DNA from 3 places in the Flavobacterium sp. TS_SC_5 genome. Region 2 is predicted to be linked to each of the others. Evidence: riboswitches for the same ligand, from Rfam matches in the RefSeq annotation. Region 2 holds a riboswitch; each other region holds the start of a gene.
The links. A riboswitch is a leader RNA that binds a small molecule or an ion and turns the genes downstream of it on or off. The one in region 2 is predicted to bind S-adenosylmethionine.
Positions count from the first base shown of each region.

Region 1: another riboswitch for S-adenosylmethionine. It lies ahead of AC0J6S_RS06755 (alpha/beta fold hydrolase); the one in region 2 lies ahead of AC0J6S_RS09250 (hypothetical protein).
Region 3: another riboswitch for S-adenosylmethionine. It lies ahead of AC0J6S_RS06820 (homocysteine S-methyltransferase family protein); the one in region 2 lies ahead of AC0J6S_RS09250 (hypothetical protein).

Region 1 is NZ_CM149588.1:1,543,621-1,548,867, forward strand. Features, by position in the region: gene AC0J6S_RS06740 (DUF1573 domain-containing protein) at 1-364, shown strand, start outside; gene metK (methionine adenosyltransferase) at 431-1,681, opposite strand; gene AC0J6S_RS06750 (hypothetical protein) at 2,427-2,636, shown strand; SAM riboswitch class I at 2,869-2,976, shown strand; gene AC0J6S_RS06755 (alpha/beta fold hydrolase) at 3,055-4,017, shown strand; gene thrA (bifunctional aspartate kinase/homoserine dehydrogenase I) at 4,036-5,247, shown strand, end outside.
Region 2 is NZ_CM149588.1:2,079,353-2,084,599, reverse strand. Features, by position in the region: gene AC0J6S_RS09255 (UvrD-helicase domain-containing protein) at 1-1,615, opposite strand, end outside; gene AC0J6S_RS09250 (hypothetical protein) at 1,761-3,182, opposite strand; SAM-I-IV-variant riboswitch at 3,527-3,634, opposite strand; tRNA gene AC0J6S_RS09245 (tRNA-His) at 4,625-4,700, opposite strand; gene bshB1 (bacillithiol biosynthesis deacetylase BshB1) at 4,775-5,247, opposite strand, start outside.
Region 3 is NZ_CM149588.1:1,558,840-1,564,086, reverse strand. Features, by position in the region: gene metH (methionine synthase) at 1-424, opposite strand, end outside; gene AC0J6S_RS06825 (N-acetyltransferase family protein) at 785-1,282, opposite strand; gene AC0J6S_RS06820 (homocysteine S-methyltransferase family protein) at 1,388-2,389, opposite strand; SAM riboswitch class I at 2,698-2,816, opposite strand; gene AC0J6S_RS06815 (NAD(P)/FAD-dependent oxidoreductase) at 2,909-3,961, opposite strand; gene AC0J6S_RS06810 (precorrin-2 dehydrogenase/sirohydrochlorin ferrochelatase family protein) at 4,072-4,662, opposite strand; gene cobA (uroporphyrinogen-III C-methyltransferase) at 4,665-5,247, opposite strand, start outside.

The DNA of each region.
Region 1 (5,247 bases), 540 kb from region 2:
TTTTATTTTGATTATTTATATAGGAATGCATGTTGAAATAGAGACTACATATAGTGAATATGTAAAAACTAAAAGGGAAAATAGACTCATAGATTTTGGCAGTATTCAATTAGGTGATACCATTAAAATAAAATATAATTTAATCAACTTATCAACGAAACATTTTGTGATATCGGAATTAAAAAGCGATTATGATGTTCTCTTTAAAGGAACTATTTTGAATAAGTCAAATTTTCCTGGTCAAAATAGAATGATTAATATTCAATGTATACCAAGTAAAAAAGGAAACCTATCAAGGAAAGTAGTTGTTATCAGTAATTCGATAGAGGAAATTAACTTAGAGTTTAAAGGTAGAGTTCGTTAATTTAAGATGTAAAATGCCATTTCGATATTTTATCGAAATGGCATTTTACAATAGAATATATACCTTTTACAATCCAAAAGCAGCTTTAACTTGATCAACAAAATCTAATTTTTCCCAAGTAAACAATTCAACAGTAACTGTTTTTTCGTTTCCACCCGGAGCAGAAAAAGTTTTAGTAACTGTTTCAGGAGTACGTCCCATGTGCCCGTAAGCGGCAGTTTCGCTGTAGATTGGATTTCTTAATTTCAAACGTTGCTCAATAAAGTAAGGACGCATATCAAAAATAGCTTCTACTTTTTTAGCAATTTCGCCATTGGTTAAATTCACTTTTGAAGTTCCGTAGGTATCAATAAAAATCCCCATTGGTTTAGCAACTCCAATCGCGTAGGAAACCTGAACTAAAATCTCATCAGCAACACCCGCAGCAACTAAGTTTTTAGCAATATGACGTGTAGCATACGCCGCACTTCGGTCTACTTTACTTGGGTCTTTTCCAGAGAAAGCACCACCACCGTGAGCACCTTTTCCACCGTAAGTATCTACGATGATTTTTCTTCCTGTCAATCCAGTATCTCCATGCGGTCCTCCAATTACGAATTTCCCAGTTGGATTAATATGGTATTGAATTGCATCATTGAACAAATGAGCATGCGCTGGATTTTTTGCAATAATCCTTGGAATCAAAATTTCAACAAGATCTTTTTTGATTTTGGCAAGCATTGTTGCTTCTTCGTCAAAATCATCATGTTGCGTCGAGATTACAATAGCATCAATACGAGTTGGCTTGTTGTCATCGCTATATTCTAAAGTTACTTGAGATTTAGCATCCGGACGCAAATACGTAATTTCATTATTTTCACGTCTTAAAACAGCTAATTCCTTCAATAATTTATGAGATAAATCAAGTGCCAATGGCATATAATTTTCGGTTTCATTAGTAGCGTAACCAAACATCATTCCTTGGTCACCTGCACCTTGCTCTTCAGGATTTGCTCTGTCAACACCTTGATTAATGTCAGCAGATTGTTCGTGAATAGCAGAAAGTATCCCACAAGAATTGGCTTCAAACATGTATTCACTTTTCGTATAACCAATTTTTCGGATTACTTCACGAGCGATATGTTGTACATCTAAATATGTATTTGATTTTACTTCACCAGCCAAAATTACTTGACCAGTTGTTACTAAAGTTTCACAAGCTACTTTTGAATCAGCATCAAATGCCAAAAAATTATCAATTAATGCGTCCGAAATTTGATCTGCAATTTTGTCTGGATGTCCTTCGCTTACAGATTCTGACGTAAATAAATAGGCCATAATAGTTATTATTTTTAAATTAAGCGAGAAAAAATAATTGCTGAAAAGGACTAAAGGAGAGTTCCTGCTTTAGCATTTTTTCTACTGAAAAATTTTCAGCATCCATAATGAATTTGTTTCATTATGAAGAGGTTGCAATCAGTTCAAATTTTTCCTCTTGTATTTGGGTGCAAATGTATGAAACCATTTTGAATTGCAAATTAATCTTAACTTTTTTTTGCGGATAAATGTTTTTTCAGGTTCTATTGCTTACCAAAAACAATAGCAATAGGATTTTGATGAAAATTTTTGAAAATTATTTGGATTTTTAAAAAATAATTTGCAAATTTGGGTATATAAAAAGTAAAAGATGAAATTTAATATTTGTAATATGTTTAAAGTCGCGCAGGATAATTCCTGAGGGTCGCTTATTGCATAATTTTAAATTAAATTATATAGCAAAAGCTTCCCAGATAACGGGAAGCTTTTTTTTTGAATACAACGGAGATAATAGTACAGAAATATAAAATATAAATGAATAACCTAAAATTCCAGTTTACAAATAATTCAACTGTCAATACCATGATTGCTGCCAATGCCATTATGTGTATTTGCGTCTGTTGATTCCAAAAGTATAAGTTTACAAACAACTTAAAACCCTTTTGGATATACATCTAAAAGGGTTTTTTTTAAGAATATATTTTAATTTTAAAAAACATAATGCGAATAAAACCAACAACGAATTAAAACCTAACATCTAAAAATTATGAGCACAACTAAGTATTTTCCAAAAACATTCCAATTATTAGAAAGGATTAACAACAGGAATAAAAAACAAAAGGAGAACGATCCAAAAAATGAATTGATTCATCCTAGATTTGAAATTTCAAAAAACGACGCTTTGGCACAGAAAGTAGTCCCTAATTCTTTGCTTTTTTTAATGTATTCACAAGAGAATGAAGCGCTTTTTATTTAAGAAATCCGAATTTATTTTCGGTTTTGAGATTCTCAAAAAGGTATTTAAAATTGTTGTTTTGACGAGGTAATAACTATAATTGGTTTGTAATGCTTCGTCAAAATAACAATCTAATGTTTATTGTTTTCAGGTTTTTATTTAAACCAAACAAAAAAATCGATTGCGCATAAAAATTTGGTTGTTACAAAAAATAGTCCTTAATTTGCAATTATAAGTTCACAACCGTATTGAAATGTTATAAAGAAAGGACGAGGGATTAGACCCGATGAAGCCTTAGCAACCCTTCGATTTATCGAAGAAGGTGCTGCATTCTACCACGCTCATCGTGGAAAGATAACACTAAGAATTTGTCTAGATAACTCCTAGCTTTCTTTCTAATATTTCCAAACACAAGTCAAAAATCATAAAAGATTTGAAATTGGAAAATAAACCAACATCTATCATATTACAAAATTTCACCACCGAAAGTGGCGCTTTTTATGCTGTCTTAAACTTAAGTTTTCAAGTTTTCGGACCTGAATTGCATACCGCACCAATCGTTTTGGTCAATCATGCTTTAACCGGAAATTCACAAGTTGTGGGAGAAAATGGTTGGTGGAATGATTTAATTGGTACCAACAAAACTATAGATACTACAAAATATACGATACTTGCTTTTAATGTTCCCGGAAATGGATTTGATGGTTTTGTCATTGAGAATTATTCGGATTTTAATACAAGAGACATTGCCAGAATTTTTATTGAAGGGATTCGGTCTCTTGAAATTAAAAAACTATATTCTATTATTGGCGGTTCTGTTGGTGGAGGAATTGCTTGGGAAATGGTTGCATTGGAACCAAAAATCACGCAACATTTAATTCCTATTGCAACCGATTGGAAATCGACAGACTGGTTAATTGCCAATTGCTTTTTGCAGGAACAAATTTTGAAAAATTCTTCGAAACCTATTGAAGATGCACGAACTCATGCTATGCTTTGCTATAGAACTCCGGAATCTTTTACTGCCAAATTTCAGCGAACAACTAATGAAGAATTAGCCATTTTCAATGTGGAAAGTTGGTTGTTGCATCATGGGGAAAAATTACAAAAACGTTTTCAAATCTCGTCTTATAAAATGATGAATCAACTTTTGAAGACGATAGATATTACCAGAAATAGTGCTTCGTTTGAAGAAATAACGTCAAAAATTGAAGCTGATATTCATATTATCGGAATCAATTCAGACTTGTTTTTTACGGCAAATGAAAATAAAGCAACGTATGAGGAATTGAAAAAATATAAAGATAATGTCAGCTATCAGGAAATTGTTTCCATTCATGGACATGATGCTTTTTTGATAGAATACAAACAATTACACAATTTGCTTAAGGATATATTCTAAGCCAAAAAACACAACACAATGAAAATATTAAAATTTGGAGGTAAATCTTTATCAAATGGCGACGGAATAAATAAGGTTGTTGCAATTATTACCGATAAAGTAAATCAAGGAGAGGAAATTGCAATTGTGGTTTCGGCAAGAGGAAATGCTACGGATGAATTGGAAGAGATATTAAATATTGCGGCTACTAATAAAGACTATAAACCGCTTTTTGAGGATTTTAAGAAATACCAACAAGATGAAGATGAGAACGTGGATTTGTCTGAAGAATTCAATGTTTTGGAAAAATTATTTGAAGGCGTTAGTTTAACTGGTGATTACAGCAACAAAATTAAAGACCAGGTTTTATCTAAAGGAGAATTACTTTCGGCAAAATTATTGACGGCAATCTTGATTGAAAACGGAATAAATGCCCGTTTTGCAGATACCAGAGAATTGATTAAAACCGATTCGAAATTTGGTGATGCACAACCTTTAGAACAAATTTCGAAGAAAAATGTCATCAATTATTTCAAGCAGAATAACGGGACAACGGTAAATATTATTACAGGTTTTATTGGTTCGAACAATAATAATGACACCACCACTTTAGGAAGAAACGGCAGTAATTACACGGCTTCGCTGATTGCGAATTACTTAAATGCGGACGAATTACAAAATTACACTCACGTTGACGGAATATATACCGCAAATCCTGACTTAGTGCTTGATGCAAAAAAAATTGACCATTTGTCGTTTAACGAAGCCAATGAAATAGCAAATTTTGGTGCGACGATTCTTCATGCCAAAACGATTATTCCATTATTAGAAAAAAATATTCCGCTTCGTATTCTGAATACTTTCAACCACGAAAATAAAGGAACATTAATCACTTCCAATTCTAACAAAGAAGGGATTAAGACGCTTTCGGTACTTGAAAATGTGTCTTTAGTGAATCTGGAAGGAAGAGGATTACTGGGAAAAACTGGCGTTGATGCCCGTATTTTCAGAGTGATGGGAGATAACGACATTAGTGTAAGCATCATTTCTCAAGGTTCTTCAGAAAGAGGAATTGGTTTGGTCGTAGCTGCTGATAAAGCAACTAAAGCCATGATTGAATTGGAAAAAGAATTCGAGAATGATTTCTATTCGAAAGATGTGAATAAAATCACAGTGACGGATGATGTTTCGGTAATTTCTATTATTGGACAAGACTTGAGTACCTTTCACAAGCCTTATACGGCGTTGATA
Region 2 (5,247 bases):
TTACTTTCTCAAAAGTGTATGCCTTATTCGGTTCAGTTTCTGTAATGTTTTTTTGAAAGAATTGATTTTGTGTTGTTGTACACAGTTTTTCTTCGGTTTTCACATTTGTTATGATACTGATTTGTTTTGATGTTGGAAAGTTATCTGGTATTAATCTCTCAGGAATATATATATTGTTTTTTGTTCTTGTAATAGCTACATATAAGAGATTTATTTCTTCATTAAGTTTTGCATATTTTAGGTCATCACTTTTATTGCTAGTAGTAACCCACTCCAATTTTTCTTGCGAAATGAAGTCATCCACAATTTCAACAGAATCATATTCCATTCCTTTGCAACGATGAACAGTTGAAAAAATAATTTCAGCATTTTCCTTATCATTATCTCCAATATGTTTTTCTTTAATTGCCTCTATAATACCATAAATTTTATTCCCATATTTCTTGACAATTTCAACCATGATTCTAAGTTGAACATCTTTAGTCTTATCTATATATTCTTCAAGACCCTCAATGTTTTTCATTTTTTTGATAAGTTCGTCTTTTATTAATCTGTGCTTGTTATTGTAAAGATTTAATACATCGTAGAGAGAAGCACCTTCTTCTGCGTAAGTATATGAATTTATGTTACCTTCAAAATAAATATTTTTAACCGTTGGCTTTTCTGTCACATATTCAACAGCTTTTGCTAATAGTCCTAGGTTTGTTCTAGCAATTACTGCTTTGGATATTGTTTTTTCTCCAATGCCTTTGCCTATAATTTGGGAAGATGCTTTTAAATTAATTAATTCTTTCCATTTTAGTACTTCCATTGCAACGTTAGCTATGTCTTGGTTAAATCTAAAGCTAGTGGATAGATTGAAGTTCTTAAAGTTTACTTTTTCAAGAGAATTAATGGCAAAACGCCATCCATAAATTTGTTGGTGAGTGTCTCCAACAATCACCTTTGTGGCTTTCTGTTTTAAAAAAATATCAAGCATTGCTGCAGATGCATCTTGTCCTTCGTCAAAAAGAATATAGTCGTAATTAAGTTCTGGATTTGAAAGTTGAAATTTTTTAAGATAAAAATCATGAGTAATTTCAATTTCTCCTCTATCCATCATCCTCAAAAGCAAACTTGCCTTTTCTTCAATGTGGTGGTATAAATTAGACACCAATGCTTTTTCATTTGAGTCTGACACAATTTCCAAATAGTTCAAATCTTGCAGGTGGGTCTTTTCACTATTACAGAAGTAAGCAATAAACCTATTGATGTGGTTAGCAACAATGTATTTAGCATGTTTTTCTCCATTTCCATCCAACCCAAGTATTTCAGCAATTTCATGTGTTTTGTAATCTTGATTTCTTACTTTATATTTATTTTTGACATCAATGTACTGGTAAGCAAGTGAATGAGCTGTTTCCACCTTTACATTGTCTAAATCCTTTTTAATAAATTTTTTGGTCGCATTCATTTTTACAGACTTATTGAACGCTAGATAAAGGATTTTGCTCGTCTTTGGTCTTGCCTTTGCATACTCAATAATGGTTGTAGTTTTTCCAGACCCCGCAACAGCATTTATTTTGATATCACCAGTTGAGTAGACAATGTCGTATTGTTCTTTTGTTAATTGCATATTCTTCTAATATTTTTATTTATTGGTAGTTTTTTTGAATTATAAAGCCTGTTAAAAGACTTAAAATAGTTGATGAGTGACAAAATACGAAGCCGTTTTTCATCACTTGGCTAGATAAAAAACAAATTATTTGTGACTTAATCTTCTATGAAGCAATTTGATTTTTAGTATCTAATTCAGAGTACTCTACTGTTAAGTTTGGTGATTCTCCAAGTAATTCTTTGAACTTGCTTTCCATGAATTCTTTTAATTCACGCACATTGCTACTTGAGGTCAATATGCAATCGTGGAGCGTAAAAACTGGAATCTTACCTTTCTGTAGTTTGTCATATTCTCGGGCTATATTATCTATCATAACCTTTGCTTCAAACTGAAAACACAAATAAGACAATTTTTTATGTCTGTTTTTTAGATTCCAATTTAATTCTTCGCTTTGAACATCTTTAAATTCATTTAGAAATTTATGAATAGTTGGATATAACTTTTTAAATACTAATTGTTCAAATTTGTAAGAACTAGATTTCGCAAATAACATTGACAGTAGCCCCTTTTTAGCAAATTTTTTAAGTTCTTTAATGTCACCATCGAAGTAATGGTTAAACTGCTTATTGAATTTGTATTGGTAATATTTCAATACTTTTTTATAGTCCTTTCCCTCGGATTCATAAAAAGATTGGTCTAAAATCAAGTTGCTAAATTGCTCATAAAGCTTACCCGTTTTAACAGCATGCCCAAACTCCTGAAGCTCCGTTTTATCTAGGTCTCCCGTGATTTTATCGAAGATATAAATGATACTATTAGAATACTGATAATCGGTTAATTTACTTAATTTATTATTTAGGTAATAGTTCATAGTTACATAGAGAAAGAAGGGGACAGCAGAGGAAATGTCGACCTCCGCCAAAAATTCGCCCTGATACTGTAAATATTTACGGGTTTTTTTCGACAGCCTTGTAATGTTTGAGTGAACTCTCCCATCAGTATTAGTTTTTAATGTCATTGTATGTTCTCCATTCATTATATTTACTATGTTTTTGGCATTCCTAAGGCGTTTTTTTTGCTCTTGAGCATTTGCTTCTTCTATCGCATCAGAGGGGCTAGAAACGGCTAATTTCCCATTATTGAAATACTTAGTTAGAAAGTAATAATTAAGTCTAATCGCCTCATTTTTTGAGGGGTTTACAAATTTTTGCTTATACATATTGATTAGTTTGTAATCTTTGATGGTATAGAGTTCAAAACCTCCATCAAAATAATAATCAGTTAGCCGATACTCAAACGGATTTTTGCCAACATTATAACGAGAACCTTTCAATACATTACCAGTTCCACTGTTATTATCAAGTAAAAATCTGATGTATTTGTGGTAATCCCTACCAATTATTCGTTCCAATAGTTTAGAATGCAATCCCACCTTTTTCAAATTATCCCTTTCGTGACCTAATATTATCACTAAATGAATGATTAGATAGGCACGTTCAAAATCAAATTTAAAATCAGGTTGGTATTTATTTACCAAATATTCAAGGTTTAGTTTTTTGGGTTTTAATATATTATAAGTTTTCATTTTTTTTTAAATTTTAGACATAGCGCAGCCGTTACAATGTGGCTACATCGCTTATGTTGTTTGTTTTTAATGTTTTAATGTTTAATTATTTGGCATATTCCCTCATTCACGAATAAGATTTCGTGGGTTTTTTTGCCGAAGTAAAAGGGTACGTCAAAAAAGATGAAGATTTCCAACCCAGTAAAAGAAATAAAGATAAATTGAAAAGATTAAGCTAAAACAAAATTGAAAAGTTGTGTTTTGGTAGCTTACTTGATTTTGTGTAATTTTTTTGAAATGTATATGAACAATACATACACCTTCTGAGAAGTGGTTTTTTTTCATTTTCATACTTTTTTATTTGACAATTAGCCTTTATTTGACATTATGCCCGTATCATTTGACCACCTTTTAAAAATCTGTATGATAAATTAGGTTGGTATTCTGTTTTAGCAGAATTCTGGATACATTATTTGTTATTATTCCTTAGTGATTTTTATTAATTTTACAAGGCAAATATACGTCAAAAAAAGGACATACGCAATAGCTAAGTAATTGTTTTTAAGCTAACTAAGCTAGTTTAAAATAAAAAAAAGACAAATAACTATAATTCAGTTATTTAAGTTTTACGCTAGTTAAGATGAGTAAAAATTAAGAAAATTTTAACTATTTTATTTTTAAAATAGGAGAAAATAAGTGCTTAAATAAATATTTTATTGGCGGTTTTTTATTGAAAATTACAGTCATTGAGAAAATCAGCTAATAATTTATGTAGGATTTTAAAACAATACGCCATGCTATTAAGTCTAAAAAGTTTTACAGATACAATACTATGTAGTCCAGTACCATATGGGGGCGTTGATAAATAGTTTTTACCCCCACCCCCGTCTAATTTTAATCAATTTCATTTTCAAATCTATAGACAAATAGGTTTTCAAATTAAACATGGGAAATTTTTTGATATATAAAATTATTCATGACAATATAAAATAAGAGCGCACAATAAAAGCTCAGCAAAAAATAAGATTAAGTAAATACTACATTCTGGCAAATGTCAAAGAAGAAGGAATAGGAACAATTAACATAGTATAATGATGATTTAATGATGTAATCTAGTAGGGTAAATATTAATATATAGGATTGGAAATGATATTGGGGAGGAGCGTGAAAAAGAAACTTCATTGAGTTGAAGTAAAAAAGACTATTTTATTGTTGGATTGGAATTGAAATGCTTTTATTGATAAAAAGGAACAATTATTAGTGGCGCAAAAGTGGCAGTATACTTAATGGAAAACAAGTTTGAGGAAAGAATATAAAATCGTATCTTTGAACTTATTAATCAGTCACTTTTTGGTTTAGTAAGTATGTCAAAATGGAGATAAGGCTTGTGTTTATGGGGGTTTCCGTCACGACACTTTATTCCACAAAAAAAGCCTCGAATTTCTTCGAAGCTTTTGCTTTCTGGGTGGGAGACGGGGCTCGAACCCGCGACCCTCGGTACCACAAACCGATGCTCTAACCAACTGAGCTACAACCACCATTTGCTTAGCGGTGGCAAATATACGACATAAGTTTACTTCTGCAAATATTTTTTTCAAAAAATTACTCGAAATTTACATCAAATCTGCTAAGCTATTGACTGCCAAATATCTTTCTACAGTAAAACCTTCCGCATGATCTACTCCTGTGAGCCTTCCTAGATCCCTGGAACGGTAATTCAGGCTTTCCAGAAAATTTTTACTCGAAATTGGCGATTCCGGTTCGTTTGAATTTGCATCATAAAACTGCGAACTGTAGGCTAAAATTGACTCAATTTTTTTATCAGTAAAGCCAGTAATATCAACCACAAAATCCGGCTCAATATTTTTCCATTGTATGTAATGGTAAACTAATTTGGGTCTCCAAGCCGTTTGTTTCTCTCCTTCTAATGAAGTTTCAATTTTCGTTAATCCAGATAAAAAACAAGCATCTGATACTAATTTACTTCCCTTTGCATGATCAATATGGCGGTCATCAATCGCATTACACAAAACAATCTCCGGTTGATACTTACGAATCATTTTTATAATTTCCATTTGATGTTTTT
Region 3 (5,247 bases), 520 kb from region 2:
ATTTAGCATGATGAATAAATTGTTCTTCCCCTTCTTTCAAAGAAATAGAATTTACGACACTCTTTCCCTGAACTACTTTTAAACCCGCTTCAATTATATCCCATTTTGAACTGTCAATCATGATTGGCACTCTGGAAATATCCGGTTCAGCGGCAATCAAATTCAGGAATTTTGTCATAGCATATTCGCCATCGAGCATTCCTTCATCCATATTAATATCGATGATTTGTGCGCCACCTTCCACTTGTTCTTTAGCAATACTGAGTGCTTCTTCGTATTTTTCTTCCTTAATTAATCGAAGGAATTTTCTAGAACCTGTTACATTCGTACGTTCACCAATATTCACAAAAACGCTTTCCGGCGTAATGATCAAAGGCTCTAATCCTGATAATACAAGGTTTCTTCTATTTTCTGCTTGTGCCATTTCTTATTTTATTTGATCCTGCAGGGTTATTAAAAACTATGCTGGAATAACTTATTTTTCTTATTATTTGGGCGTGACCCAAAAGGGTCGGGCTATACGTTCCCGCTCTTTTTTTCGGCTAAAAAGCCATAAAAAAGGAGCTTCACTGCTATCCCTCACGCGGATTTTGTTCATTTTATGTCATTGCGAGGAATGAAAAAATCTCTTCCATTAGGTACTTAAACATCCTCGACATTTTTTGTCATTCCGACGAAGGAGGAATCTCAACAAACGTGAGCGACAAACAGAGATTCTTTCTTCGTCGGAATGATAAATAAACTTTTAACTTAATGACATTCTGCTCGTGCTAGCGGGAGAGCATTAGCCATCCTGCAAATCTTTAAACATTATATAAGTATCCACAAATCCTAAGCTTTTATGCCTAAATCCTTTTGGCGTTGTTCCGATAATCTTAAATCCATATTTCTTCCAAAGTTCTACCGCATTTGTATTTGTGCTTACAACAATATTAAACTGAATTCCTAAATACCCTTTGTTCTTTGCAAACTTTATTGAATGTTCGCATAAAATTTTACCTATTCCCTTGCCGTGATATTTAGGTTTTACCATATAACTGCAATTAGCGATATGGTCTCCTAAATCAATTTGATTAGGCTTAATAATATAAGTACCAAATATTTCGTCATTATTGTCTACTGCAACAAAAGTGTCCATATAATCTGCAAACCAATTTTTATGCAATGTGTCTTTAGGAGTATTGGGGTCAAAAACATAAGTATCACCTGTTGATATAACATTTGTGAAGATGTCCCAAACTTTGTCGTAATCTTTTTGCTCGTCACCTATTCTGATATTCATAAATGCAACTGTTTTGTTTTGTTGATGATCGGTCAAAATACCACCGTTATCTCATAAATATACACATTACTTAATAGTCAGCCGCGATAAATCGTGTCTCTATAATTACATTGTTGCCGTCGAAACCCTTGGTTTATAATCTTTGGCGATATCCGCAATCAACTTGATATGTTCTGGCGTTGTACCGCAACAACCGCCTATGATATTTACTAAATTATCGTCTAAATATTCTTTGATGAAAGCTTGCATTTGTTCTGGTGTTTCATCGTATTCTCCAAAAGCATTTGGTAATCCTGCATTAGGATGCGCCGACACGTTGAATGAAGTGTTTTGTGACAACGTTTGCAAATAAGGTTTCAGCAAATCAGCTCCCAAAGCGCAATTAAAACCTACGCTCAACAGCGGAATGTGTGAAACCGAAACTAAAAAAGCTTCTACAGTTTGACCGGAAAGTGTTCTTCCTGAAGCATCCGTAATCGTTCCGGAAACCATTATTGGAATATCGATATTACGTTCGTCTTTGACTTCCTCGATTGCGAAAAGCGCCGCTTTGGCATTTAAGGTGTCAAAAATAGTTTCTACTAAAAGCAAATCACTTCCTCCGTCAATCAAGGCTTCTACTTGTTGTTTGTAGGCAATTCGTAAATCATCAAAAGTTACGGCTCTATAACCCGGATCATTTACATCTGGTGACATGCTTGCCGTTCTGTTTGTTGGCCCTATTGAACCCGCAACAAAACGAGGTTTGTCCGGATTTTTGGCGGTGAATTCATCGGCTACTTCACGGGCAATTCTTGCTGATTCGTAGTTGAGTTCATACACCAAATCTTCCAAATGGTAATCTGCCATTCCTATTGTGGTTCCAGAAAAAGTATTGGTTTCAACAATATCAGCACCTGCTTCAAAATAGGCGGCGTGAACGGCACGAATCGCTTGTGGTTGCGTGAGTGACAATAAATCGTTGTTCCCTTTCAAGGAATGCGGAAAATCTTTGAAACGTTCGCCTCGAAAATCTTCTTCGGAAAAATTATAGCGTTGCAACATGGTTCCCATAGCTCCATCGAGTACGAGTATGTTTTTTTTAATGGCTTTTTGAATAGTTGACATCTTTTGTTTTATTCTCGCAAAATACTAAGTATTAAGCGCTTATTATTAATTACAAAAGTTCACTATTTAAGCTCTTTAGCCCCGATTACTTCACTTAATTTCTATTCTCATAGGAGTTCAGTGAACTTTGTTTGAAGTGAAAATCCTTTTACTTTTTTTGTTTAAAAAAGTAAAAGATTGCAACGGAAAGCGGGAACGGTATTGGCAAAAAAACGCCAATTGTTCGCTCCTGATACTGAAATTAATTCAGTGGGCTAAAAATAAATGTTGTCAAGAAAAGGTTTGAGAAATACTGAGTGAGTATTCGTGTGTTATCTATCTTAAATACTGAAACTGTTCAGTACAAAGTAGAATGTAGCACCTTCTTTAAAGATAAAGGGTTGCTAAGGTTTCATCGGGTCTTTCCCTCCGCCTTTCGTGATAACTTTCAATAAATATAGGAACAGTGCAAAGAAAAGACAAAGCGCTAATACTTGCAAGTATTAGCGCTTTAATTTTTAACTAGTTTGTGCTAAGTTGTTAAACTATGGCTTTTACTACGGCTTTTGGAGCTTCTTTGCGAGTTCCGTCAAATCCGTCAACACCGGAAACTGTAGTGTATTTCAATACATATCTCTTACCCGGATTGATGATTTGGTAAGCTGCCTGACACATTAATGTTGCTTCGTGGAATCCACAAAGAATTAATTTCAGTTTCCCAGGATAGGTATTTACGTCACCAATGGCAAAAATTCCTGGAATGTTCGTTTGGTAATCCAAAGCATTATTTACTTTGATGGCATTTTTTTCAATGTCTAATCCCCAGTCTCCGATAGGACCTAATTTTGGCGTTAATCCAAAAAGTGGAATAAAATAATCCGTTTCAATTGTTCGGTGTGCGCCATTTTCCTCGATTACAACTCCTTCTAAATGTTCAGCACCTTTCAAGCCAACAACTTCTCCTGGCGTAATCATTTTTATTTTACCGGAGTTTTTCAATTCCTGTACTTTTTCAACAGAATCTAAAGCACCTCTGAATTCGTTTCTACGGTGAATCAAAGTCACTTCAGAAGCTACATTCGACAAGAAAATACTCCAGTCTAAAGCTGAATCTCCTCCTCCAGCGATTACAACTTTTTTATCTCTGAATTTCTCTGGATTTTTGATAAAGTATTTAATTCCTTTATCCTCGTAAAATTCGATGTCTTCAATCAATGGTTTTCGTGGTTCAAAACTTCCCAATCCACCCGCAATTGCTACTACAGGAGCATGGAATTTTTTTCCTTTATTAGAAGTCACAATAAAAGTTCCGTCTTCTTGTTTTTCGATTGTTTCAGCACGTTCACCAAGAGTAAATCCCGGTTCAAACTGTTTGATTTGTTCCATTAAATTAGCAACTAAATCTCCGGCTAATACTTCCGGGAAACCTGGAATATCATAAATAGGTTTTTTAGGATATAATTCAGATAATTGTCCACCCGCTTGTGGCAAAGCATCTAAAATGTGGCATTTTAATTTTAATAATCCTGCTTCAAAAACGGCAAATAGACCTGTAGGTCCCGCTCCTATTATTAGTATGTCTGTTTTAATCATTTTTTTATTCTTTATGTAATGTAATTGTGCTAAACTATTTAATTGCAAATGAACAACTGATTTTTATGACTTTAAATGATAAATATCAGTCGGATTCTTTGTTCTTTATGCTATTCTCTTGAATCTTTATTCTTCAACGACTCGGTTATTTCGTTCATTTTTTGAACTTTTTCTTCGAAATTCCCTTTTAGCGTTTTGCGATATTCATTTAGATTTTCGACCATTTTGTTGATATCGTCCGGGATTATTTCTTCAAATAACTCCCGTAATCTTTTGGCAGTTGTTGGTGATTTTCCGTTGGTCGAAATCGCAATTTTCACGTTTCCTTTGGTTACAATTCCACCCAAATAATAATCACATAATGGCGGAGTATCCGCAATATTGCAAATTAAATATCTTTTTCTGGATAAATCATAAATCCTTTTATTGACTTTCAAATCATCCGTACAAGCAATAACCATATGGCGTTTGCGAAGCATCCATCGATTGAATTTTCTAAAAGTCAATTGTACCGAAGGATGTTTCGCAGCGAGGCTTTCCAGTTCTGGAAGAAACTTTGGTGCCACCACCTCAACATTAGCGTTTGGACTTGATTTCAAAAGAAATGACAACTTTTCTAAACCCACATTTCCGCCACCCACAATCAACACATTCAGGTTTTGTAGTTTTAAAAAAACAGGATATAATTCATTTCTTTCCATTCTTATCTTATTTCCGATACTATGAATTCTTCGTAAAATCCTTTCAATTTATTACTTTCTTTTACTACTTCTCCAATGACAATTATGGCAGGCGAACTTAATTTATGCTCCGTTACAACCTGTTGAATTGTATTGATTGTTCCAACACCAATTTTCTCCTGAGCAGTAGTTCCGTTTTGAATAATCGCAACGGGAGTTTCTCCTTTAGATTCTTTTTGGAACAAAGAAACAATTTGTGACAATTTGCTCATTCCCATCAAAATCACAACTGTTGCCGATGATTGCGCAGCTAAAACCACATCATTTGATAATTTTCTATCGGACGTTGTACCCGTAATTACCCAAAAACTTTCTGAAACACCTCTTTTGGTTAATGAAATCCCTTGATAAGCAGGAACAGCAATCGACGATGAAATTCCAGGTACAACAAATGTAGGTATCCCAAAACTTTCAACAAAGTCTATTTCCTCACCGCCACGACCGAAAATAAATGGATCACCACCTTTCAACCGAACCACATGTCCGTAAGTAAGCGCGTTATCTACAATTAATTGATTGATTTGGTCTTGCGTATATTCATGACAG